Regions from separate parts of the Paenibacillus sp. FSL K6-2441 genome, predicted to be linked through region 3. Evidence: riboswitches for the same ligand, from Rfam matches in the RefSeq annotation. Region 3 holds a riboswitch; each other region holds the start of a gene.
The links. Region 3 has a riboswitch for cobalamin ahead of metE (5-methyltetrahydropteroyltriglutamate--homocysteine S-methyltransferase). Riboswitches for the same ligand answer to the same signal wherever they lie in the genome.
Positions count from the first base shown of each region.

Region 1 (7,854 bases), 770 kb from region 3:
CGGTGACAAAATGCCGTCCGGCGCGCCTTGCGCCACAATTTGCCCGCCGCTCATCACTAAGAGATGGCTGCAAAACAAGGCAGCCAAATTCAAATCATGCATCACTGAAACGACGGTAAGTCCGGCATCGCGCTGCCATTCGGCCACCAGCTCCATAAATTGCATCTGGTAACGCAAATCCAAATAGGTTGTTGGTTCATCGAGCAGCACCAGCTCGGGCTGCTGAGCCATCACCTTCCCAAGTGCTACCCGCTGGCGTTGCCCCCCGCTAAGCGCACTCAGCGGACGATGCTCCAGCTCCTTCAGGTCGAGACGTTCCATAATTCCATCAATGAGGCGTTCGCCTGCCTTCGCCCCGCCGATCTCCTTGCCGCGCCAATCCTGATGGGCGAACCGCCCCATTTCCACCACTTCACGCACCGTAAAAGCCACAGCCGGAAGCCCGTCCTGCTGAAGGACGGCGACCTTGCGCGACAGCTCCTTGCGCGAATACGACGAAAGCGGTCGTCCGCTCAACGCAATCTCGCCGGCATCCGGCTTCTCCACGCCGGAGATCAAGTTGAGCAAGGTTGTTTTGCCGCTGCCGTTGGGTCCAATCAAGCCCCAAAACTCACCGGAGCCAACCTGCCAGTCCACACCGTGAAGCACCTCCAGCCGGCCAAACGCCTTGGCAACCCCAGACACCTTGATCAACGCAGCTCCTCCTCCCTCTGTTTCTTCTTCCGATACAACAGATACCCAAAGAAAGGCGCCCCCACAAAGGCGGTGACGATGCCCAGCGGGACCTCCGTTGGAGCCAGCAGCGAGCGAGCCGCCAAGTCGCTCCACATCATAAATATCCCGCCGCCCAGCGCCGACAAAGGAATGATCAGCCGATAATCCGGGCCGGTGATCAGACGGATCATATGCGGAACGACCAGGCCTACGAATCCGATTACCCCTGACACGGATACCGCAGCCGCCGTCATCAGTGTAGCAACGAGCAACACAGCTAGTTTGGTTCGTTCTACGGCCATCCCGGAATGGGAGGCTTGACGTTCACCTAAAGTCAGCAGGTTCAAATGTTTAGCCCGGCTCCAAAGGAATAAGGCTCCCAGCAGCAAATACGGCAAAAGGATGGCCGTATACGACCATCCGCGCAAGCTTAAACTGCCCATCGTCCAATAGTAAATTTCATTAATGGTTTTCTTCGACATTGCCGTTAAAAAGGAGACAACAGCCCCTAGGAACGATTGCATCACGACGCCGGACAAAACCAGACTTTCAATCGGCAGCCGTCCGTTCTCTCTAGCCAGCCAAATCACGATCCATAACGTAACCGCCCCCGCCAGGAACGCAACCATCGGAAGCGTAAAGATCCCAAACAGGGAAAACTGCCATCCGAAAAAGATCAGCACCGCCGCACCGATTGCCGAACCTGACGATACGCCCAGTGTAAACGGATCCGCCAGCGGGTTGCGCAGCACCCCTTGGAAGCCGGCGCCCGCTACGGCGAGCGAAGCGCCGACCAGCATCCCGAGCAGCACGCGAGGCAACCGGACCTGGACGACGATTTGCTCGGCTGCCGTCGTCCAATCCGGCGTGATCAGGCGGTCTAACCCCGGGAGCCTGTGCAGCAAGATCGCCGCGATTTCTCCAGCAGGCACATAAACGGAGCCGATGCCGATGCAGAGCAGCAGCGTCACAACCAGGAGCAAGAGCCCGATGACTCCGTATCCGGCGAATTTGCCGCGCTTCATGGCTGGATCAAATCCGGGTGAACCGCCTTGGCCACTTCAATCAGCCCTTGCGTGACGCGAGGGCCCGTACGGCTCAGCAGGTTATCGTCCAGAGCGATAATGCGGTTCTCCTTCACGGCCGTAATTTGGTCCCAGCCTGAACGGCCTTTGATGATGTCCGCTAACGTCTTGTTATTTTCGTCAACAACGCTTTTCGCGTATAAAATGACGTCCGGGTTCGCTTGGATAATTTGTTCCTCATTGATCTCGGACCATCCCTTGACATCGGAAGCAACGTTGATGCCGCCAGCTAACGTGATCATCTCATCCATGAATTCGCCTTTGCCAACCGTCCATCCCGGAGAAAACTCGATGTAGACCTTCTTCTTCTGGTCTTCACTTAGCGAAGCTACCGCATCAGTTACCGTTTGGACCTCTTCCTTCATCTTGCCGACCACTTCAGCAGCTTCAGCCTGATGGTTGGTAATTTCGCCGATCGTCCGAATATGCTCCATTACTTCGTTGATCGTCTTCGGATTGGACTGGAACACTTTATATCCCATATCCGTCAAGTTTTTGACCGTTGCTTCATCGATCAGGCTCGCCGCAAGAATTAGGTCCGGCTGCGCCGCCACGATTGCCTCGACATTCACCTGGAACCCGCCCATCCGCGGTTTGTCCTTCACCGCTTCAGGATAATCATCCAGGTCGGATACGCCAGCGACCTGCTCGTCCAGTCCCAGTGCAAACAGCGTTTCCGTCTCCGAAGGCGCCAGCGAGACGATACGTTCCGGCGCGGCTTCAAACGTAAACTCTTTACCGGTAGAATCAGTGACGGTATAAGGGTAAGTCGTCTCTTGTGCCGCCGAATTGTCCGCCGCCGCGTTCGTTCCAGCGTTTTGCGTCGGTTGTGCAGCGTCCGCTGTGTTCCCTGTCCCCGGGGTGACGGCGTTATTGTTACCGCAGGCCGCAAGCACCAGCAGCAACGCCAGCAGCCACAGGCTTCCTAGTCTTCTCCAGTTTTTCATCTCCAGATCTCCCCTTGCTTTATTTTTCAGTAAATAAAGAAACGCCTTGTGTTCCAGCGGTACGTTGTGCAGCCGGCGGCGAAGAAGTCCGGCTAACCCTCTACCGGCACAAAGAAAAAACCCCAATCCTAGCGGATGGGGTTACGTCTACAAAGTCATGCTGTGCGCGCGCAAAGCGGAGAGACTCCACGATGGCAGCGCCAAGCCATGATGCTCTTGGCAGAACGTTATCCTTTCCTCGAAGGACCGTCTTGAATTCCCGTGGCAGGTCTCCTGACTTCCAGGTCTCGACGAAAACTCGCCTTCCCATCTCCCTTCGCGGGCGACAGTGGCATCATGAGCTCGTCCCTGTTTACAGTGGCGGGACCGTGCCGGATTTGCACCGGCTTCCCTTTTAACCCGAAGCGGTACGGTATGCTTCACCGTTGCTCCAGGACCTACGGGCACAAATTGTACGCTTGTCTTAAGGCTTTCTTCTCTATTGGATTATAGGGGAAAAGCGGAGGACTGACAATAACTAATCCGTTATTCCTTTGATTAGCCCCGTTCTAAAGACAAATCGGCTCCCAGGACACCAATGACTTCACCTTCCCGGACAATCGGCACGGCCAGCGTCATGCAACGCCGCTTGGTGATCGCGGAGATATACACTTCGGAGACGACCGTCTCTCCGGCAATCGCCTGGCGGAACCAGTCCCGTCCTTTGGCGTTAAGCAAGCCGGCTTCCGGAATGGATACGATAAAAGAGCCGTCCTTGCGGTTCGACCAGGCCGCTTCTAGACCAGGCTCTGCGGCTAACAGCTGCTCCAGTGCAGCCCGGTGACTAGCCGGCTCCAGCATGCGGAAACCTGGCTGTTCGGCTGCCTCCAGCAGCTTCCGGGCATAGGCTTGACCAAGGGCCACCGCGTCTTCGCCACCGGCAGCCGGATCCGCCCCGGAATGGACGGAGTTCAATGATACCATCAGTTCGCCCTGGGCCCGATCCAAGCCCACGACCACCGTCTGCAGCTTGGAAATATGCTCTCGCTCCGATTCCATCCGAGCCAGCGCTCCCTCCACATGGGTGATGCTCCGATTGAGAGCCTCATGCACCTCGCTTAGCATCGCCTCCATATTCCGCGTCAGCTCGGCTTGTTCCCGGCTTCGCTGTCCCGCCTCGGCAACCAGCCCGTTCACCTCTGCCACTTCATCCGCAATGAACCGGATGTCCTCCCCCATTCGCTTCATCAGCGAAATTCCTTCCAGGGCCGAGTCACGTCCCTCTATCAGCGTGGACTTCACACGCTCGACATCCGCCGAGATTTGCTGGAACAACGGGGCGGAGGAGTTGATCGCCCTGGTGCTTTGATCCGCCAACTGGCGCATGCGCACGGCGACGACATCGAAACCTTTCCCCTGCTCGCCCAAACGAGCCGCCTCGATCGACGCATTCAGCGCAAGCAACGCGACCTCTGCCGCGATCTCCTCCAAGCTCCGATACAATGCGCCCAGCTTCCGGGTGTTCCCCTCCAGATCCTCCATCGGCCCCACGATCGACTCTTGGGATTGCGCCAAAGAACGAATGGTGCCGTCTACGGTTTCGAGCGCTCCCGCCATACGCATGGCCTCGGCTCGAGTGTTTTCGCTGCGGGTAAGCAAATGCCCCGCTGCGTCATGGATTTGGGAGGCCGAGGCCGCCACCTCTTCCATTGCCGCCAGGCTCTCCTGCACCTGTTCCAGCGAACGTTCGCTGCTTTGCTTGAGCTTCAGATCCTCGGCCGCTGCAGTATCGGCTAATCGTTGCAGCTGCTCGAGGCTCTCGCTCACTTCGCCAACCGCCGCCTGCAGTCGATCCGCCGCCACTAGCGACTCATTGAATACTGCCGTCCAATCGGTTTCCTCCCGCTGGGATTCACCTGTCCCCGAAGGAGAACGCTTGCCCGCCAGCGCCCCGCCTCCCAGTGCTGCCCGCAGGCCGGTTCCAAAGAACAACGAAGACCCCAAGCTGAGCAAAGTAAATAGCACAAGGCAGGGGATATACCATGGCGTCTTTGCCCATAACGCACAAACAGCCAGGACCGCCGTGAAGCCGACACTAAGCCAAGCAGCGATTCTTCCCAACCTTTCGTTCCGATTCATACTCCCACCCCTGATATGTAAATTTTGCTAACATTATAGAATAGGACTAAAGGTATAGAAAGGAAAAATTTAGGCATTCCGAAGTTGGGTGCAAATAATCGACGGAATTTTGTAAATAAAAAAGAGGAATGTAACACAACACGTCACATTCCTCTTTGAACAATCCATACCATCCTATATCTTGGGTGCAATCTTGCGGCATCCTCTCTCGTCTATTCGTTCATTCTCCCATTGTACACCAGAACAGAACGCTCTTCCCTACTTACTCCGCTTGCCGCTGCTGGCCAGCAAGATGTTAATATTCTGCTGCTGCCGGTATTCATTCGGCGTGACTTGATACTTCTTGCGGAACATCTGCGCGAAATGGCGGATGTCCTGATACCCGAGGTATTCCGCAATCTCCGCGATCTTCAGCTTCGGGTTCAGCAGCAGCTGCTTCGCTTGCTCCAGACGGAGCGAGGTTACGTATTCCTTGTAGCCGAGTCCCACCTTCTGCTTAAACAGCTGGCTGAAATACGCCGGGTTCAGGAAGACGACGGAAGCGACCTTTTCCAAAGAAAGCTCCTCATTGTAGTGCTCCTTGATATATTGGAGGGCAACTTCGATCGCTTTCTCCCCGCTGCCCTTCGGCGGATCCAGCAAGGCAACCGGCGAATCGGAAGCCTGTTTCATGCGCATGACCACCTGCGGCACCGACTTGAAATCGTTGTTTAAGCCTGAATGCACGATTTGAAAAGGCACCTTCAAATAGTGCTTCAAATGCGCCTTCACTTCCTCCTGAAACCGTTCGATTCGCTCCGGCTCCCGCGGCGTGATCAGTCCCAGCAGGCTTTGGCGGTCATAGCTGACAACAAACCCCCGGCCATGGCACTCGATCAGCTCGGACAACACGTTTTCAACGATAAAATGCTCCAGCCTTACGTTTTTGTCCCCGGCATCCATCTGAACCATCATCAAATAAAAGCTTTGATAGTCCTCCATAAACGGCGTCAAATCCAAGTTCCCGATATCCAGACCCGAGGCTAATCGCTGAAATACGCCCTCGCGCAAATATTTCAGATTGGCTTTTAAGAGCTCCTCTTCCTTCGTCAGCTCGCTTTCCTCGCGGACCTCCGTGGCCAGGGTACTGATAATTTCCTGCAGGCGCGTCTTCCCGATCGGCTTCAGCAGATAATCGCGAGCTCCCAGCCGCACCGCCTCCTGGGCGTAGGCGAATTCGCTGTGCGCGGAGATGACCACCCACTTCACCCGGGGAAATCTGCGTTTGAAAATACGCATGAATTCCAGGCCGTTCATTCCCGGCATCAAAATATCGGTCAGCACGATGTCGAATCGCTTCTCACCCATCAGCTTCGCCGCTTCCTCAGCCCCTTCGGCCAGTTCCACCCCGTACTCCGGATAAATCCGCTTAATCGTTCGCTTAATGCCCTCGCGAATCGCCCGTTCGTCATCGGCAATCAAAATATTCATGTGGCAACCTCCCCCTCCATCGGAAGCGGCAGCACGACGGCCACCTTGGTTCCTTGATCAGGAATGCTTTCGATCTCCAGACCATAACGTTCGCCGAACATATGTTGAAGGCGGCGGTGCAGATTTTGCAGCCCAATGCCGCTGCTGCCCGTGCCGGATACCTTCGGGATCGGGCAGTTGATCGACTGCTTCAACCAAGCTAGCCGCTCGGCCGTCATCCCGTTGCCGTTATCCTCCACCACGATTTTCAGCACATCTCCAACCTCTTGGGTATATAACTTAAGCACACCTTGGCGTTTGAGCGATTCCAGCCCGTATTTCACCGCGTTTTCGATAATCGGCTGAACGGTCATTTTCGGCAGACGAATGTCCAGCCACCGTTCATCGATCGATTTCTCCACCCGAAGCCGGCCCTCCAGCCGAATCAAGATAATCGTCAAATAATGGTTGATCTGCTCCAGCTCTTCGCGCAGCGTAACCTTCGCTCCGTCCTTCCACTCGCTGCTGTAGCGGAACATCGATGACAGCGATAAGACGAGCTCGCCTAACCGGTCGTTCTCCTTCTCATCCAGCATCCAATAAATCATATCCAGCGTGTTATACAAAAAATGCGGATTCACCTGCGACTGCAGCGCATGCAGCTCGGCGTTCTTCTCACTGACCGAGGAGATCTTCACCCGCTCAATCAGCTCCTCGATCCGGCTGACCATCCGGTTAAACGAGGCGACCAGAATATTAATCTCCTGGTAGGAGGAGACGTTCACCATCCCGCGGAAGTTCCCTATTTCCACCTGTCGCATCTCGCGGATCAGCTTCTTCAGCGGATTGGCAATTGTCCGCGACACAATGCTGGCGACGACGGCGGAGACGATGATCAGGATCGAAATGACGATCAGCAAATACCGCTTCGTTTCCAATAACTCTACATTCAAATCCTGCCGGGGAGTCACGCTGACCACCGACCAGTCGGAAAAAGGCAGGCGGGACGCCACCGTGATCCCCGAACCCTCCTGCTCTACAACCAAGTTGCGGGCTGCATCCAGCTTCGGGAGGTCGTCCAGCATCGGTGCCGGTTCGGTCAACGAGGAGACAACTTGGCCTTGCTGATTGACGAGATAGACCTCGCTATGCTCGCCCAGCTTGAGATTATCCAAAGCATCCAGCACCGGCCCCGGGTTCACCTCGTAAAGCACGACGCCAATCGGTTTGTGCTCGTTCAAATCAAAAATTTGCCGGCCAAAGGCAAACACCGGGCTGTCCTCGGCTAAATCGATCAGCGAGTGGGAATAGACGCCTAACCATACCAATTTCCCGGACGAATCGCGGAGCTGGCGGTACCAGTCTTCCTGGGGATAGGACGGATCCAGCACATTCATCGAGTTGCCGTAATTGTAGATCTTCCCCCGGTTGGTGATAACGTGAATGCCCACCAAATCATCACGCGAGTAAAAGATCGCCCCGATAATGTTCGTAATCGATTGTTCGTTAATATAGGCAACCGCCGGCTCGTCGGTTTTTTC
Region 1 is NZ_CP150174.1:1,365,117-1,372,970, reverse strand. Features, by position in the region: gene NSQ80_RS05880 (ABC transporter ATP-binding protein) at 1-693, opposite strand, end outside; gene NSQ80_RS05875 (iron ABC transporter permease) at 690-1,739, opposite strand; gene NSQ80_RS05870 (ABC transporter substrate-binding protein) at 1,736-2,746, opposite strand; cobalamin riboswitch at 2,992-3,202, opposite strand; gene NSQ80_RS05865 (methyl-accepting chemotaxis protein) at 3,284-4,864, opposite strand; gene NSQ80_RS05860 (response regulator) at 5,123-6,334, opposite strand; gene NSQ80_RS05855 (sensor histidine kinase) at 6,331-7,854, opposite strand, start outside.
Region 1: it holds a riboswitch for cobalamin, as region 3 does, so the genes downstream of both, NSQ80_RS05870 (ABC transporter substrate-binding protein) here and metE (5-methyltetrahydropteroyltriglutamate--homocysteine S-methyltransferase) in region 3, are expected to answer to the same signal.

Region 2 (7,854 bases), 1.4 Mb from region 3:
GCAGCAGGCCCTCGGACGCCCTCCCTTACGGTAAGGGAGGGGTGGGGTGGGTTGAGGTCTTGGTTGAGATCACTCAGGAGGCACAACTTTCGCACTCCTCAATCGTCAACGCCCGGCTCCGCACATAATACGTCGACTTCAACCCGGCCTTCCAAGCATGCAGATGCAGGTCAAGGAAGTCAGTAGCCCGGATGTCCGGCCGCACGTACAGGTTGAAGCTTTGGCCTTGGTCGACGTGGCGCTGGCGCGCGCCAGCCATTTCGATCGACCAATGCTGGTCGATCAGGAACGCGGTCTTGTAGTACCAGATCGTTTTTTCGGACAGGTCCGGTGCCGGGTTGGCGATTTTGTACGTCGTCTTCTCCTCATACGAAAGCAGCTCGTACAATGGATCGATGCTGGCGGTCGAGCCGGCGATGATCGAGGTTGATCCGTTGGGGGCGATCGCGAACATCCAGGCGTTGCGAACGCCGTTCTCGCGCACTTCCTTCTGCAGCTCACGCCATTGCTCGGTCGTCACGTATTTGCCTTCGCGCGTGCCGTCAACGTAACCGCGGGACTCGAAGTACTGCCCCGTTTCCCAGTCAGAGCCGGCAAACTTCGGATATTTGCCTTTTTCCTTGGCGAGCTCCATGCTGGATTTGATCAGCAGGTAGTTGATCTTTTCATAAAGCGCGTCGTTGTATTCAACCGCCTCCTGGGATTCCCAACGGATGCCTTCGAGCGCCAGCAGATGGTGCAGGCCAAATGTGCCAAGTCCGATCGCCCGATATTGGCTGTTCGTATACTGCGCTTGCAGCACTTCGATATTGTTGATATCGATCACGTTATCGAGCATCCGCGTCTGAATAGGCACCAGCCGCTCCAGCACGCCGGCCGGCACCGCGCGGGCCAGATGGATCGAGTTCAGGTTGCAGACGACGAAATCGCCAGGGATTTTGGACACGACGATCCGGGTTTGTCCGTCCTTCGTCACCAGTTCCTCTTGCTCGACGACGGTCGGCGATTGATTTTGCATAATCTCCGTACACAGGTTGGACGAGTAAATCATCCCATGCGCCCGGTTCGGGTTCGCCCGGTTTACCGTATCGCGGTAGAACATGTAGGGCGTGCCGGTCTCCAGCTGCGATTTCATGATTCGCTTCATGATATCGATCGCCGGCATCGTGATGCGCGACAGGGTAGGGTGGGCAACGGCTTCGGCGTATTTTTCACGGAAGCTGCCTTTCCCAAGCTCCTCATCATAGAAATCCTCCAGCCCCAATGGGCGGCCGTTCTCATCCTTCCAGCCCATCGTTTTCTTCACTTCGTGCGGGCAGAACAGATGCCATTCCCCGCGGGCCTCCACCGCCTCCATGAACAGGTCAGGCAGGCACACGCCGTGGAAGACGTCATGCGCGCGCATCCGCTCGTCGCCGTTGTTCAGCTTCAGATCGAGGAAGGCAAGAATATCTTTGTGAAAAACGTCCAAATAAACCGCGATCGCACCTTTACGCGTTCCGAGCTGGTCGACGCTGACGGCGGTGTTGTTCAGCTGGCGAATCCAGGGAATCACGCCGGAGCTGGTGTTCTTGTGGCCGCGGATGTCCGAGCCGCGCGCGCGGACCTTACCGAGGTAAACGCCGATGCCGCCGCCCATTTTGCTCAAGCGGGCTACATCCGTATTGGAGTCGAAGATGCCCTCAAGGGAATCGTCGACAGTATCGATGAAGCAACTGGAGAGCTGGCCGGCTACTTTTTTACCGGCATTGGACATCGTTGGCGTCGCCGCAGTCATATAAAGGTTGCTCATCGCCCAATACGCTTCCTTCACCAGCTCCAGACGCTTCTCTTCCGGCTCCTTATGCATCAGGTACATGGCGATGACCATGTAGCGCTCCTGCGGCAGCTCCATCGTCCGTCCGTCGAAGTCGGTGGCCAGGTAACGCTCCGTCAGCGTGAGCAGGCCGATGTAGTCGAACAGCAGGTCGCAGGACGGGTCAATCGTGCGGCCCAGCTCTTCAATCTGCTCCTTCGTATAGCACTCCAGCAGCTCCTCGCGGTAAATGCCCAGCTGGCAGAGCTCGGTGATCAGGTGATAGAACGAGCCGTAAGGCTCTTCCGGGTAGGCTTTGTAGCGACGATTGACGGCCGCTTTTTTGTACAGGGAAGTGAGCAGGGAGCGGGCCGCTGCATATTTCCAATCGGGCTCATCTTTGCTGACGAGCTCCAGTGCGGACATCGTAAACGCGTTGCTAATTTCTTCACCGGTCACCACATCCCGGCGCAGCTTTGCATTGACGCCGCGCAGCAGGCGCTCTTTATCGACGTTATGTAATCCTTGCAAAATTCGGTCAGCATAGACGCCAAGGCGTGCGCTGTCAAACGCAAGCTGTCGGTTATTTGGTTTTGTCACTAGAGTAGGCATGAGATAAATCCTCACTTTCCATATATTAAGGTAGGATGAAGGCTGCAGATGGGTGGTGGTACCCCAAATCTTGAATGTTCAAATTGCAGATAATCAGTGAAAAAAGGGGCGCAATCAAGTTGCGCTCAGGATCAATAAGATCAATCAGCTAAAAAGAGAACAGGGGCTCCCATAACACGGCTTGTCCCTGCCGCAGGCTTTGTTGAATATCGATCAGCCGTTGATTGGAGCTGCCGCGATAGAGCAGGGAAGGATCGCGAAGCTCCTCAACGAACCTTCCGTCGACCAGCACCTCGCAACGCCGCAACAGTTCATATTCGGGGGAGCCGGGGCGTTCGATTAATTCTTCCAACGTATAACCGGTGTAAATCCAGATGGATATTGGCCCGGTTTCCGCCACAAGCCGGTCGATAAAACCGCAGACCTCAGCAGCGGAGAAAAAAGGATCACCGCCAAGGATCGTGAGTCCGCTGAGCAACGGATTATGTTTAATGTCATAAATAATTTCTGCTTCCCGCTCCAAAGTGAGCGGTTCCCCGTAATCGAAGCTCCAGGTTTTTGGGCTGAAGCAGCCTTTGCAATAATGGCGGCATCCGCTGATGAAGATCGCTGCTCTCAAGCCGGGCCCTTCATTAATGGATTCCGGGTAGTACCCGCAAATGTTCATGCGTCGTGTTTCACCCGGTCGCGAACCTCCGCTTGTTTAGCGGGGTTGAACCGTGTCTGGTAGTCGCCGGTCAGATAACCGGTCACCCGGCGCAAACGGCGAATATGCACTTCGCTCTCATGGCTGCCGCAGGAGGGGCAGCTTGCCCCAATGATCCCTTCAAAGCCGCAGGCCGAGCAGCGGTCGATCGGATGGTTGATGCTAAAATAGCTGACCTGCTGCTGCAGGGCGTATTGCACGATTTTGACGAATGCTTCCGGATTGTTGCGGGCATTGCCGTTAAGCTCGATATAAGAGATGGCTCCGGCGTTGCACAGCCCGTGGAATTTGGCTTCCAGCTCAATTTTTCGTGCCGCACTGATGTTGTAGTAGACCGGGATATGGAACGAATTCGTGTAATACTCGCGGTCCAAAATCCCGGGCAGCGGGCCGTAGACCGCACGGTCGCGTTTGGTGAACTTGCCGGACAGCCCCTCCGCCGGGGTCGCAAACAACGTGATATTGAGATTGTGAATTTCGCTTTGGCCGTCACAATAGTCGCGCATGTAAGCGATCAGGTCGTAAGCTTTCTGATACACGGCTTCATCTTCGCCGTGATGCTTCCCGTACATCGCCTTCATGCATTCGGCCAGCCCGATGAACCCGATGGACAAGCTGCCGTGCTTCAGCAATTCGCCGACCTGATCATCCGGCGCCAGCTGCTCACCGCCTTCCCAGACGCCTTCCCGCATCATGAAATCGGAAGCCTTCGCTTTTTGGGAGGCCTGAATCGAGAAGCGATGCAGCAATCCCTCCAGGGCGATATTCATATAGTGAGTCAGCTCGCGGTAGAAGCCGCGTTCGTCGGGCTCTTTGCGGTGTCCCAACGCGATGCCGTACTTCAAGCCTAGCTTGACCAGGTTCAGCGTATTAAAGGAAAGGTTGCCTTTGCCAGACAGACGATTGCGGCCGAACCGGTCAGCCAGCACCCGGGTGCGGCAGCCCATGGTAGCGAATTCCGTATCCGGATCCGTTGGGTCGTAATACATCAGGTTGAGTGGGGCGTCCAGGTTGGCGAAATTCGGATAAAGCCGTTTGGCCGAGCATTCCGCCGCTTTCAGAAATAGGGAGTAGTTAGGTTCCCCCGGATTCTGGTTGACGCCTTGTTTACATTTAAAAATCTGAATCGGGAAAATCGGCGTTTCCCCATGGCCCAGCCCGCGCATCGTGGCCGTGAGCAGGGAGTCAATGACCAGTTGTCCTTCCGGTGAGGTACATGTGCCGTAATTGATGCTGGTGAACGGGATTTGCCCGCCGGCCCGGCTCGACATCGTATTCAGATTATGAATCAGGCTTTCGGCCGCCTGGAACGTCTCGCTTTTGGTTTCCTTGAGCGCATAGTTAAAAGCCTTGGGATACTGATCCCGCAGGTCACTGCGGCTCATCGTGATGTCGCCCAAATCAGCGTTCGCATCGCCTTCTTCAAAATAATCCAGCCCTTTGCGGAAGTACTTGGCGAACGATTTGGCTACGTACGGGGCGAGATCGAAGTCCAGCTTGTTCGCGGACACACCGCCGAATTGGGAGTTTTGCTGGGATTGGAAAATGATCGCCACCAGCGCCATCGCCGTCATGATGGAAGTTGGCGGGCGTACGCTGCCGTTGCCGGTGTTGAAGCCTTTGCGCAGCAGTTTGTCAAACGGGATAAAAATACAGTTCGTTGTGCCGAGGGCGTACTGATCCAAGTCGTGAACATAAACGATGTTATCCTGAATGGCCTGTACCAAGCGAGTTGGCAGTACGAAATGGCTTGCATACCATTTGGAATACTCGCTGCCGAATTTGCTCATCTTGCCGGAGAAGCTCTCTCCATTTAAATTGGCGTTCTCGCGCAGCACCTCAAGATTGCGGCTCTGGACGATTTCCTCGCCCATCCGAATCACTTCATCCAGCAAGGTGTCCCGGCCGGTATACGTCTGGCTTACCCATGCCATAACACACTTCTCCTCCCTGTAAACCGAGCTTTGGTTCAAAATAAAAGAGCATGTCCAACCAACGAGGTAGACATGCCCGAATGCACTGCAAAAAAGTGGACAGACCAAATCAAGGCCCCAACATTTCGGCGGCAAGCGGACACCATCCCTGATCCTCGCAGGTTTTCCGTCGGTGTCTTTCAAACGGGCAGGTCTCCTGGCTTTCGGAACGTTGCTGACGCCTTCCCGCAGCTCATCAAGCATTAAGCTGTAGTGGCATATCGTCAGTCGAACGGCTGGGTCTTCAAGACGATGTAGGCGAACGCCTCGTCTTTAGTACCAAGCTACCGATTACAGTGGCGGGACCGCAGCGGACTTGCACCGCACTTCCCTTTTAAGCTCCGGCGGCTTGTCCGCCGGATCACCCGTTCACACTATATTTTGTTGCGTTGATCTAAGGATAGCCCAAGATATTGTGTTTGTAAATGGGATTTTCCCATTGAAAGCAGACTGAAAATCACGTGAAAATCTCCGGTCCGCGCAACGATGCGGAGAGTGGGGGACAGAAGAAAATTGTGAACATTTATAAATGGGACTGGAGGACTAGATCGGGTTTTACAGAGTGTGTGAGTTTTGGGGACGGTAAGGATATTAGCAGACGGGTTCGGTTGATCTTAGAGAGGAGAGTTGGTTAGAATATACCTGTAGGACGAAAACCAGCTCAGGGATTTGATTCAAACCAATTACCAGGAAAGAAGGGAGCCGATTATGGCTATCGCCGAAGTTACCGTTATTCCGATCGGGACGGGGAGCACCAGCCTCAGCGCTTATGTGGCCGAGTTGCATCGGGTGTTGGAGAAGCAGAAGGGCATTACCTTTACCCTCACCTCCATGAGTACGATTATTGAAGGATCGTTAGATGATGTGTTTACTGCGATTCGCGCGATTCACGAAGCGCCGTTCCAATCCGGTGCCGGCCGCGTATCAACCTCGATCAAGATCGATGATCGCCGCGACAAAGCCAGCTCCTCCGAACAGAAGCTGCGCTCTGTGCGCGAGAAACTATAATTTCTTGAAATTGGTGCTTGCATTATTTTTAAAACTCGGTATAATAAATTTTGTTCGCTAAAAACGAACCTGCTGGTGTAGCTCAGCTGGTAGAGCAACGCATTCGTAATGCGTGGGTCGGGGGTTCGAGTCCCTTCACCAGCATCTGATATGCAAGCATAACGCGCCCTCCGAGGTTTTCGGGGGGCGTTTTTGAATTGTTGAAGGACCTTGTTCATCTTCCGAGTGACCTCTTGCTCTTCGCTTGTTAGTTCTTCTCCGTTTCTTTGTTTTCTCCATGCGCTTAGCACTAAATTGTGACCGCAAATAGGGAGGTTTGCTGAAACCTCCCTGTTCCTTGGTGCGCTTACTCTTGCTCCATCGCATCCCTTTTTGTCCGATGCACCGTGCCAAACGGATGGTGCGGCGGGGCATAAATGACATACACTTTAAGCGGCTCGTTGCCGGTGTTGATGATGTTGTGCCACGTGCCGGCGGGGATGAAGACCGCGTCGTCTTCACGGATGTTTCGTACGAAGGTGAGGTGATCCGCTCGATCGCCCATTTGCGCAACGCCTCGACCCTCTTCCACGCGTACAAATTGGTCCGTGTTCGGATGGATCTCCAAGCCGATATCCTCACCGACCGGAATGCTCATCAAAGTGACCTGGAAATGCTTGCCCGTCCAGAGAGCGGTCCGGAAGTTCCGGTTATGCTCGGCGGCATCGCTAATATTAATCACAAACGGCTTTTGCCCGTAATCTTGAAGCGGCTGCCGGTTCCAAGCGTCGTCTTGCGAAGGAGACGGTGCGTATTCAGGATAGATCGGGCTGGGCTCGATATAGTCGGGATAGCGTGCGGGTTGAAATGCCTGCGGATATCCGTAAACGAAGTAAGGTTGAGGATAGATGTAAGGATCATACGGAGCGGCGTACGACAAGCCGGGGTACGGTCCGGGAACATAACTCATGTTTGACATAACCTCCAGTTTTTTTATCCATCATATGCCTATTCCTTGCTCCTGTGCTTGTATGAAAATGAGTCAATTCTACTGATGCATTCATCTAAGAATCTTCTTTCTCTCTTACATAGAATAGAGCATACCTTAGTAAAGGGGAGAAGATGGTATGGCAAAAACGCTTTTGGATTACAACTCGACTGTTGTGACTCCGGTGACCAATGGTGTTAACATTCCGATTCCGGTTGTAGGGGGCGTGCAGATTGCAGCAGTTTCCGTATTCCTTGATCCGGCCGATCCGGCGTCCTTGACCAACCGTGTTGAGTTGAAGGCAACGATAGGCGTTGAAGCGCTGACCGATACGCCGAATATCCTGGTGCGCATCTGGAGAGCGGGCACCGAAATCTTCTATGGGTTAGTAGAGCTGGAGGATGCTTTCAACGACTGGGGTCTCATTAGCGTGCACATGGTTGAACACGCCCCGCTCGGAGTCCAAAACTATCAGCTGATCGTAGAAAATCAGGATAACAACAGCACGGCCAGAGTCGTAGGGCCGGTTGTCTTCACGGCTACCGCTATCGGCGGATAATCTCTTGATCATCAAAAATCCCCTCACGGTTCGACCGGAGGGGATTTTTTAAGATATCAGAAAGTATAAACTTCGGGCGATTGGCATCTGATATCGCAAGAAAAACTTCCGCTAAACGCGGTCTGTCTACTTTGAATGTACGTCGATAGACGTTTTTCTTATCGTGAACTTTATCTGAGGGTATTGATGCGATCCGTTTTGAGATTACCTTCGTTTTGGATCGTTGTTTTTACC
Region 2 is NZ_CP150174.1:699,256-707,109, forward strand. Features, by position in the region: gene NSQ80_RS02930 (ribonucleoside-diphosphate reductase subunit alpha) at 74-2,407, opposite strand; gene nrdG (anaerobic ribonucleoside-triphosphate reductase activating protein) at 2,556-3,074, opposite strand; gene NSQ80_RS02940 (anaerobic ribonucleoside triphosphate reductase) at 3,071-5,047, opposite strand; cobalamin riboswitch at 5,216-5,470, opposite strand; gene NSQ80_RS02945 (MTH1187 family thiamine-binding protein) at 5,795-6,094, shown strand; tRNA gene NSQ80_RS02950 (tRNA-Thr) at 6,166-6,238, shown strand; gene NSQ80_RS02955 (cupin domain-containing protein) at 6,441-7,052, opposite strand; gene NSQ80_RS02960 (hypothetical protein) at 7,201-7,620, shown strand; gene NSQ80_RS02965 (hypothetical protein) at 7,791-7,854, opposite strand, start outside.
Region 2: it holds a riboswitch for cobalamin, as region 3 does, so the genes downstream of both, NSQ80_RS02940 (anaerobic ribonucleoside triphosphate reductase) here and metE (5-methyltetrahydropteroyltriglutamate--homocysteine S-methyltransferase) in region 3, are expected to answer to the same signal.

Region 3 (7,854 bases):
TGAACCTCCCCTGGTTCAGTAGATGAATCTTACAATCCACTTTCTGAAAATCATGCAGCGTATGGCTTGATAGTTAGAGGGATAATTTTCTAATATTGTTAGATTTTCTGTTAGACTCATTTTATTTTTTCCCTGCTTCGTTGGTCAAGAAGAAAAAAGCCTGAACCGTATTTAAACGGCTCAGGCTTCTGAAATTGCATATCAGATAAATTAGAATCTTGCAGCCAGCTCGGCAGCGCGTTTTACGCCATCTTGAATAATTTCTTCGGCGCGGTCTTGGAATTGATTATGCCCCTCGACCACAACGGCTTCCGGATCGTTAATGCCCCAGAAGGCCAAGGTGTTCTTTACATAGTTCAGAGACATTTCCAGCGCACTCATTGGACCTTCGGAATAAACGCCGCCGCGCGCTTGCAGCAACGCTACTTTCTTGCCGCCGACCAGGCCAACCGGACCTTGCTCGGTGTACTTAAACGTTTTACCAGCTTGGTTCAAGTAGAACAGGTAGGTCAACAGCTGTGCCGGAATCGTGAAGTTCCACAACGGGAACGCAAATACGACTTTATCCGCATTCAAAAATTGCTCCAGATAACCATTGGCCAAGTCAGCAGCTTTTTGCTCTTCTGGCGTTGTCGGGATCCCATTATTGACTTTGAACAGCCCGTTTAGCATATCCAAATCATAATAAGGCAGGTTCAACTCGAACAGGTTCAACTCGGTGATTTCATCATTAGGATGAGTTTCTTTGTAAGTTTGCAGGAAGCTTTCATACAACTTTACAGTAGCAGATTGCTCTGCTGGGCGATTATTGGCTTTGACAAATAAAACTTTAGACATCTGTGGTTTCCCTCCAACTCTTTATCTTTACTTTCTTTTTTCTAGTTACTCTATATTATCTTGTAACTGATTTAACAATGGTAATGATAAAGGCTAACTACCACTTTGTCAATTACAGATTCAAAAAAATCAAACTTCCTTCACTGCCGTGTTGCCTGCGTTCCACGTCCAAATTTGCTGCGAACCTGCTCTGCTGCCGCCGTCATTTGCCGCAGCGCTGCGACCGTTTCGTGTTGTCCTCTCGTTTTCAAGCCGCAATCAGGGTTCACCCAGAAAAGTTCCGGGTCCAAAACTTGGAGCGCCCGCTCGATTAACCGTACCATCTCCTCCGCAGACGGGACGCGCGGGCTATGAATGTCGTAAACCCCCAGCCCGATTCCAAGCGGATACGTATGCTTCTCAAAACTCTGGATCAGCTCGCCGTGGCTGCGCGACGTTTCGATCGAGATCACATCGGCATCCAGCGCACGGATCTCCTCCAAGATATCGTCAAATTCGCAGTAGCACATATGCGTATGAATCTGCGTCGTATCCCGGACCGATGAGGTCGTCACGCGGAACGCCTTCACCGCCCACTTCAAATAGTTCGCCCAGTCCTTCTGCTTGAGCGGCAGCCCTTCGCGCAGCGCAGGCTCGTCCACTTGGATCATCTCGATCCCCGCTTCCTCCAACGCCTCGACTTCCCTTCGCAGAGCCAGAGCAATTTGATAAGCCACCTGCTCCCGGGACAGGTCGCTGCGAACAAAGGACCAGTTTAGGATGGTGATCGGTCCCGTTAACATCCCTTTCACCGGTTTGTTCGTCAAGCTCTGGGCATAGGCCGTTTCCTTAACGGTCATTGGCTTCGCAAATTCGACGTCTCCATAAATGATCGGCGGTTTTACGCAGCGCGTGCCGTAGGACTGTACCCAGCCTCCTTGCGTAAACGCAAATCCCGGAAGCTTCTCTCCGAAAAATTCCACCATATCGGTGCGCTCGAATTCACCGTGCACCAATACGTCGAGCCCGATCTCCTCCTGGAGCTCAACCCATTTGCGGATTTCCGCTAGAATGAACGCCTCGTACTTCTCTGGGCTCCACTCGCCTTTACGCCATTTCTGCCGGGCGGCCCGAACCTCGGCGGTTTGCGGGAAACTGCCGATCGTGGTTGTAGGCAGGAACGGCAACTGCCACTTTGCCTGCTGCTTCCGCCGCCGATCGGCGAAATCGCTGGCGCGCTCGGCCGGAGCCGCTGCAGTCTGCGCTGCTTCTTCCCGCACCGAAGCAAGGCTGCGGGCCGGATCTGCGGCAAGTACAGCCAAGGCGCGACGATTCTCGGCGAACTGCACCGGCTCTGGTTCTTCCCCATTTGCCGCCCTGCTTAAGCTCACCAACTCCTCCAGCTTCTGCTCGGCAAAGGCCAACGCATCGCGCAATACCGGATTAAGCCGCTCCTCCCCTGCAGCAGATACCGGGACATGCAGCAAGCTGCAGGAAGGCTGCACGATCACATCCGGCGCTCCGGACTGGAGCGAAATCGTCTTCACCAGGCTAAGCGCCTCATCTAAATCCGTACGCCAAATGTTCCGCCCGTCAATCAGTCCCGCTCCTATCGTCTTGCCAGCGGGAAAGCCGTAACGCCGGAGCGCTTCCAGGTTACCGTCCCGGCCGTGTACGAAATCCAACCCCAAGCCGTGCACCGGCAGTTCAATCAGATCTTCGTATCGTTCAACCGCATCAAAGTAGGTTTGCAGCATCAGCCGCAGTCCCGGAACCTCCTGCGCGATCGCCTGGTAGATCAAGCGAAGCCGGTGTACGTCCTCCTCACTTAAAGAGACAACGATAGCCGGTTCGTCGATTTGCACCCAATCTGCGCCCGCCGCCTTCAGCTCGCGCAGCACCTGTACGTATAGCGGCAGCAGCTTGCGGGTCCAAGTCTCGACTTCCCCCGCCGTTTCCCCCTTGGACAGCTTCAGCAAAGTAAACAGCCCAAGCAGTACAGGCCTTCCGTTGATCCCGAGCTCCTGTTTCGCTTCCAGATAAGCCGCCAGCGGCCGATTGACGGTCAACTTGGGATCTCGGTTCCCAAGCTCAGGCACGATATAATGGTAGTTCGTATTAAACCATTTGGTCATCTCACTGGCGGTCGCTTGGTCGTCGCCTCTTGCGATGGCGTAATACAGATCAAGCGATACTTGGTCACCGTTCCATACGAAGCGCTCCGGTACTAGGCCAAACATCGTCGCTGTATCAAGGACGTGATCGTAATACGTAAAATCGCCCACCGGGATGACATCAAGTCCCCGATCCCGCTGCAGACGCAGGTTGTTCAATCGAATCTCTTTTAATCGAGCATGGAGCTCCGGCTCCGTGATTTTTCCTGCCCAATAAGCCTCGATCTGCTTCTTCCATTCCCGTTGTCCTCCGATTCTGGGATACCCCAGATTTCCGCTAACAAAGTCCCCCATATTCATTGCCTCCCATTGGTAAGTTCAAAACGCGCCAATCCGTAAAGCACAAAAAAGGTCCTCGATAGCATGGCTAAAGAGGACCTTCGATCCGTTGTTCGATGGCTTGCAACTTTAACACCTCCCTATCTCCCGTAGGTACAGCAGTGCTGTCGAAATAGGCAGGTCTCCTGGCTTCGGCATCATCGCCGGATGTGACCTTCCCAATGATTACATCACCAGTGGCATCTCACACATCCGACTCCTCCGTTACAGTGGCGGGACCGCGCCGGCATTGCACCGGACTTCCCTTTTAAGCTCCGGCCAATCCTGGCCGGAACACCTATTTCCGCTATATTCGGTTGGAATATACCTACCATCTTACTTCATCTGCCCCGCGAATACAATATCAAACAGATCGGAATTAACTTATTTATGCAATGAGAATGGGAATCAAATGACAACATTTTCGACAACTTTCATGTGATACATATCACAATGCGGTCTTCGGACCCATCGTACGATGAAGGTACATCAAGGAGTTATTGCTTAACCATTTCAGATAGAAAGAGGAATGACCGATGAAATCGCGGAACATCCCGAAGCATCTATTGCTTAGTTTGTGCTGTCTGGTCATGATTGCCGCAGCATGGTTTGCGTTCCCATCGGAGACACCCCAGGTCAGTGATACCGTCCTGCAAGAGGAAGAACAGCATCTCCATCCACCGCCAGTTGAGCCAATCATTCAACGGGAAGGCCATACCGTCCGCATTGAAATGACCGCGCAGCAAGCGGATATCGAGATTTCCGAAGGCGTCACTTATCCCGCCTGGACACTTAACGGTACCGCCCCCGGGCCGGTGTTGCGCGTGAAGCAAGGCGATCAGCTGGAGTTTACCTTAAAAAACCTAGATCCAGATATGCCGCATTCGATGGATTTCCATGCGGTCCATGCCGCTCCAAGCGAGAAGTTCGTTGAAGTGATGCCTAACGAGCACGGCACGTTTACTTATCCCGCCAACACGCCAGGCGTGTTCATGTACCATTGCGGAGCAAGTCCGGTACTGCTGCATGTAGCCAATGGGATGTATGGGATGATCATCGTTGAACCGAAGGACGGATACCCTACGGACTCGGATATCGACCGAGAATATACGATCGTCCAAAGCGAGTGGTATGCGGCAAATGATTTGGATGCTTTTCAACAAGGTGATCCGGAGTATGTTGTGTTCAACGGCGATGATTTTACGTTAAAAGAACACCCCTTGCTCGCCAAAGTCGGCGACAAGGTTCGGCTGTACGTCATCAATGCGGGACCAAATCATGTTTCTTCGTTCCATGTGGTTGGGACGACCTTTGATCGCGTCTATCTGGACGGGAATCCAAGCAATCAGCTGTACGGCATGCAAACGGTGTTGCTTCCGGCCGGCGGCGGCGCAGTCGTTGAGTTTACCGTCATGGAAGAAGGCGATTATCTGATTTTGACCCATCAGCTGGGTGATGCTAACCTCGGAGCTACGGCGATCCTGCGCGTAAGCCAGGACGGGACAGATCATGGAGAACCGGTGATGAGCCATTAATGAAATACCATTTTCACGCAAATTCATAAACGAGGTGACGTTGGATGAATCGACAAGACGCCAGAATTGTAGAGCTGGACGTTCGAGAGCAACTACGGAACAAACTGGAGCCGTTCCAGCTCATCATGGATACTGTCAAAAAGCTGGAAAAAGACGATCTCTTCGTGCTTCACGCCCCCTTCAAGCCGACCCCTTTGCTCAAGCTTCTGAAAATGAAGGGACTCGTCGGCAAAGCGGTGATGCTAGACAAAGAGCATTGGATCACGACATTTGTCCATAAGAAAAACAAGGCATGGCTCGAAGAGGAAAACGAATCCGTACCAGTTGAAGCAACCGCAGAGATTGCTCCGGCATCAACGGGTGGATCCGGCGAATCTGCCGCCAGCCCTAACATCATCACGCTGGACAACCGTGGTCTGGAACCGCCGCAACCGATGGTTCGAACGCTGGCAGCCTTGGATCGCTGCAAATCAGGTGATGAGGTGCATATTCACAACGACCGGGTACCGGTATTTCTTATCGAGGAATTAAACAGCTTGGGCTGCACCTATACGGTGGAAGAACAACCGGATGGGACGGCCAAAGTCCAAATTCGCAAACCTTAAGGAGGTGAACCTGATGCCGGCCATGTCCCGCCTGCCCTTTCTCTTTATCGTCACCGGAATCTTCGGATTCGTCCTGTTTCACGCCACCTCCCTGATGTCACTCACAGGCTGGATCGGCGATGATATCCGCGGCCCGGCCGGCTGGTTCCAGGTGCACCTGTTTGTGCTGGGCTGGGCAACCATGCTGGCGATGGGTGCCGTCTACCAGCTGATCAACGTTATTTTGCAGTCGAAGATCTACAGCGAACGTCTCGGGTATGTGCATTATACACTTTTTACGATTGGTCTGTTTGGTCTGCTATTTGGCTTCATTCAAGGCGACACGTATTGGATTGGCGGCTTTGCCACACTCGCATTCTCTGGAGTTGTCCTGTTCGTTTGGAACCTGGCCGCCACATTGCTGCGGGCCGAAACGTGGAACGCGATCACCATTAGCACTGCCTGCGCGGTGTTTTACCTGCTGCTCACCGGGTTATCCGGGATGGCGATGGGGATCAATTTTGCGACCGGTCTTTACAACGATTTGCACGAAAACCTATTTGGTACGCATATCTGGCTGGGGACGCTAGGCTGGTTTGGTCTGTTGATCACCGGGTTCAGCTACAAGCTGTTGCCGATGTTTTATTTGTCCCATAACTATCCAACCCGGCTGGAATATGTCGTCTTAGGGGTATGGAACGCAGGGGTTCTGCTAGGCGCGACTTCCTTTCTGTTTGGTTTGCCAACAGGCTTCAAAATTGCCGCGCTGCACCTGATTGTTGTTGCCGTCCTTTGTTATAACGTTCATCTGTTGCAAATCCGCAGCAAACGGCATAAACGCAGCCCGGGGGCAGGCATTGAATGGACAGTCACCGGAAGCCAAATCTTTGCCGCCTTTGCGGTCATGTTTGCGGTTCGGGCACTGGTGTCACCAGGGCAACTGCTGGAAACTCAAACTGTTCTTACAGCCGGCTTTGTTTACTTAAGCTACTGGGTGTCGTTCACGGTGCTTGGATACGTGTCCAAAATCGTACCGTTCCTGTGGTGGACCTACAAATACGGCAAGCAAGCCGGACGCCCGGGAACGCCGGTACTGGCCGACCTGCTGGACGAACGGAAAGTGAATCTCGGGTTGACCTTGATTCTCTGCGCGAATTTGACCGTCCTCATCGGCATCGTGACCGGATCATCGATCGTTATTGCCATCGGAGGCGCCGTATTATCCATCGTTTCGGTGGCTTATATCGCTTTGATCGCAATGGTGTTTGCTCATTAACGACAATGCAAATGGAGGTTAGTGGCCATGAATAAAATTGAACAAATCCGTGAATGCCTGCGTGAGGTTTATGATCCCGAGCTGGGCGTAAATATCGTTGATCTAGGGCTGGTATACGACATTCGGGAAGAAGATGATCATGTCTACATTCAGATGACTTTAACAACGCCGGGCTGCCCGATGCATGATACGATTGTTGGCGGTGTTCGTTGGGTTCTTAACGATCAACTTGGAATCCAAAACCCGGTCATCGACGTCGTCTGGGAGCCGCGCTGGTCGCCGGAGCAGATGTCGGAGGCAGCCAAGGAGCAGTTGGGGTATTTTTGAGGTTGTGATGCAACGGGATAATCACGTAAGGGATGCCACACGCATGCAGAAATACAGCTCTCCTTATCAAAAAAAGCTGGCGACTTCATCTGCTGGATGAGCCGTCAGCTTTTTATTTTACGATCAAGATGCCTTTCATTTCCTTGTGGTTCTTGCCGCAGGAGATGTTGCAGGAGTACTCAAAGGTTCCGGCTTGGTCAGCCGTAAACGTAATCGTTTTGCCTCCGCGGACTTCTTTGTTGTATCCTTTGATTTTCAACGAATGCATCCCCTGCGTATTTTTGAGCGTAATCTGCACCGTATTGCCCCGTTTGACCTTGATTTCCGTCAAGTCGTATCCCGATGAGCTGGCATGAACGGTAAACGACTTCACCGGTCCTGTTGTTTCCGCCGCCGGCTCAGATTCGCCAATATAGCGCCCTGGGGCGTCGGCACATGCCGATAGCAGAAGCATCCCGGCCGCGAGCAAACAGGCAACAGCACCCAAACGTTGATTCATCAGCTTCTCTCCCCTTCTTGAACTAAGAGCTACTCTCAGTTTAGAACGGGAAGGCTTCACGCTTTGTGATTTCCGTCACAACTTCGACATTTGTCCCTGCAGCCATTGAAATCACCCTCGCGGGTCGATCCACCCTTGCTCCAGCGCATAACGCGTGAGTTGTACCCGGTTTTCCAAATGCAGCTTTTGCAAAATGTTTTTAAGATGGTTTTTTACCGTCTGATCGGAAATGTGCAACACCCCGGCAATCTCCCGATTGGTCATGCCCTGCGCAACCCAGCCAAGGATCTCCCGTTCGCGGGCAGTTAGCGGAGGTTGTTCACCG
Region 3 is NZ_CP150174.1:2,132,138-2,139,991, reverse strand. Features, by position in the region: gene NSQ80_RS09645 (FMN-dependent NADH-azoreductase) at 211-837, opposite strand; gene metE (5-methyltetrahydropteroyltriglutamate--homocysteine S-methyltransferase) at 978-3,284, opposite strand; cobalamin riboswitch at 3,427-3,625, opposite strand; gene NSQ80_RS09635 (multicopper oxidase domain-containing protein) at 3,845-4,843, shown strand; gene NSQ80_RS09630 (DUF2249 domain-containing protein) at 4,888-5,448, shown strand; gene NSQ80_RS09625 (hypothetical protein) at 5,462-6,703, shown strand; gene NSQ80_RS09620 (iron-sulfur cluster assembly protein) at 6,731-7,030, shown strand; gene NSQ80_RS09615 (cupredoxin domain-containing protein) at 7,143-7,529, opposite strand; gene NSQ80_RS09610 (response regulator transcription factor) at 7,641-7,854, opposite strand, start outside.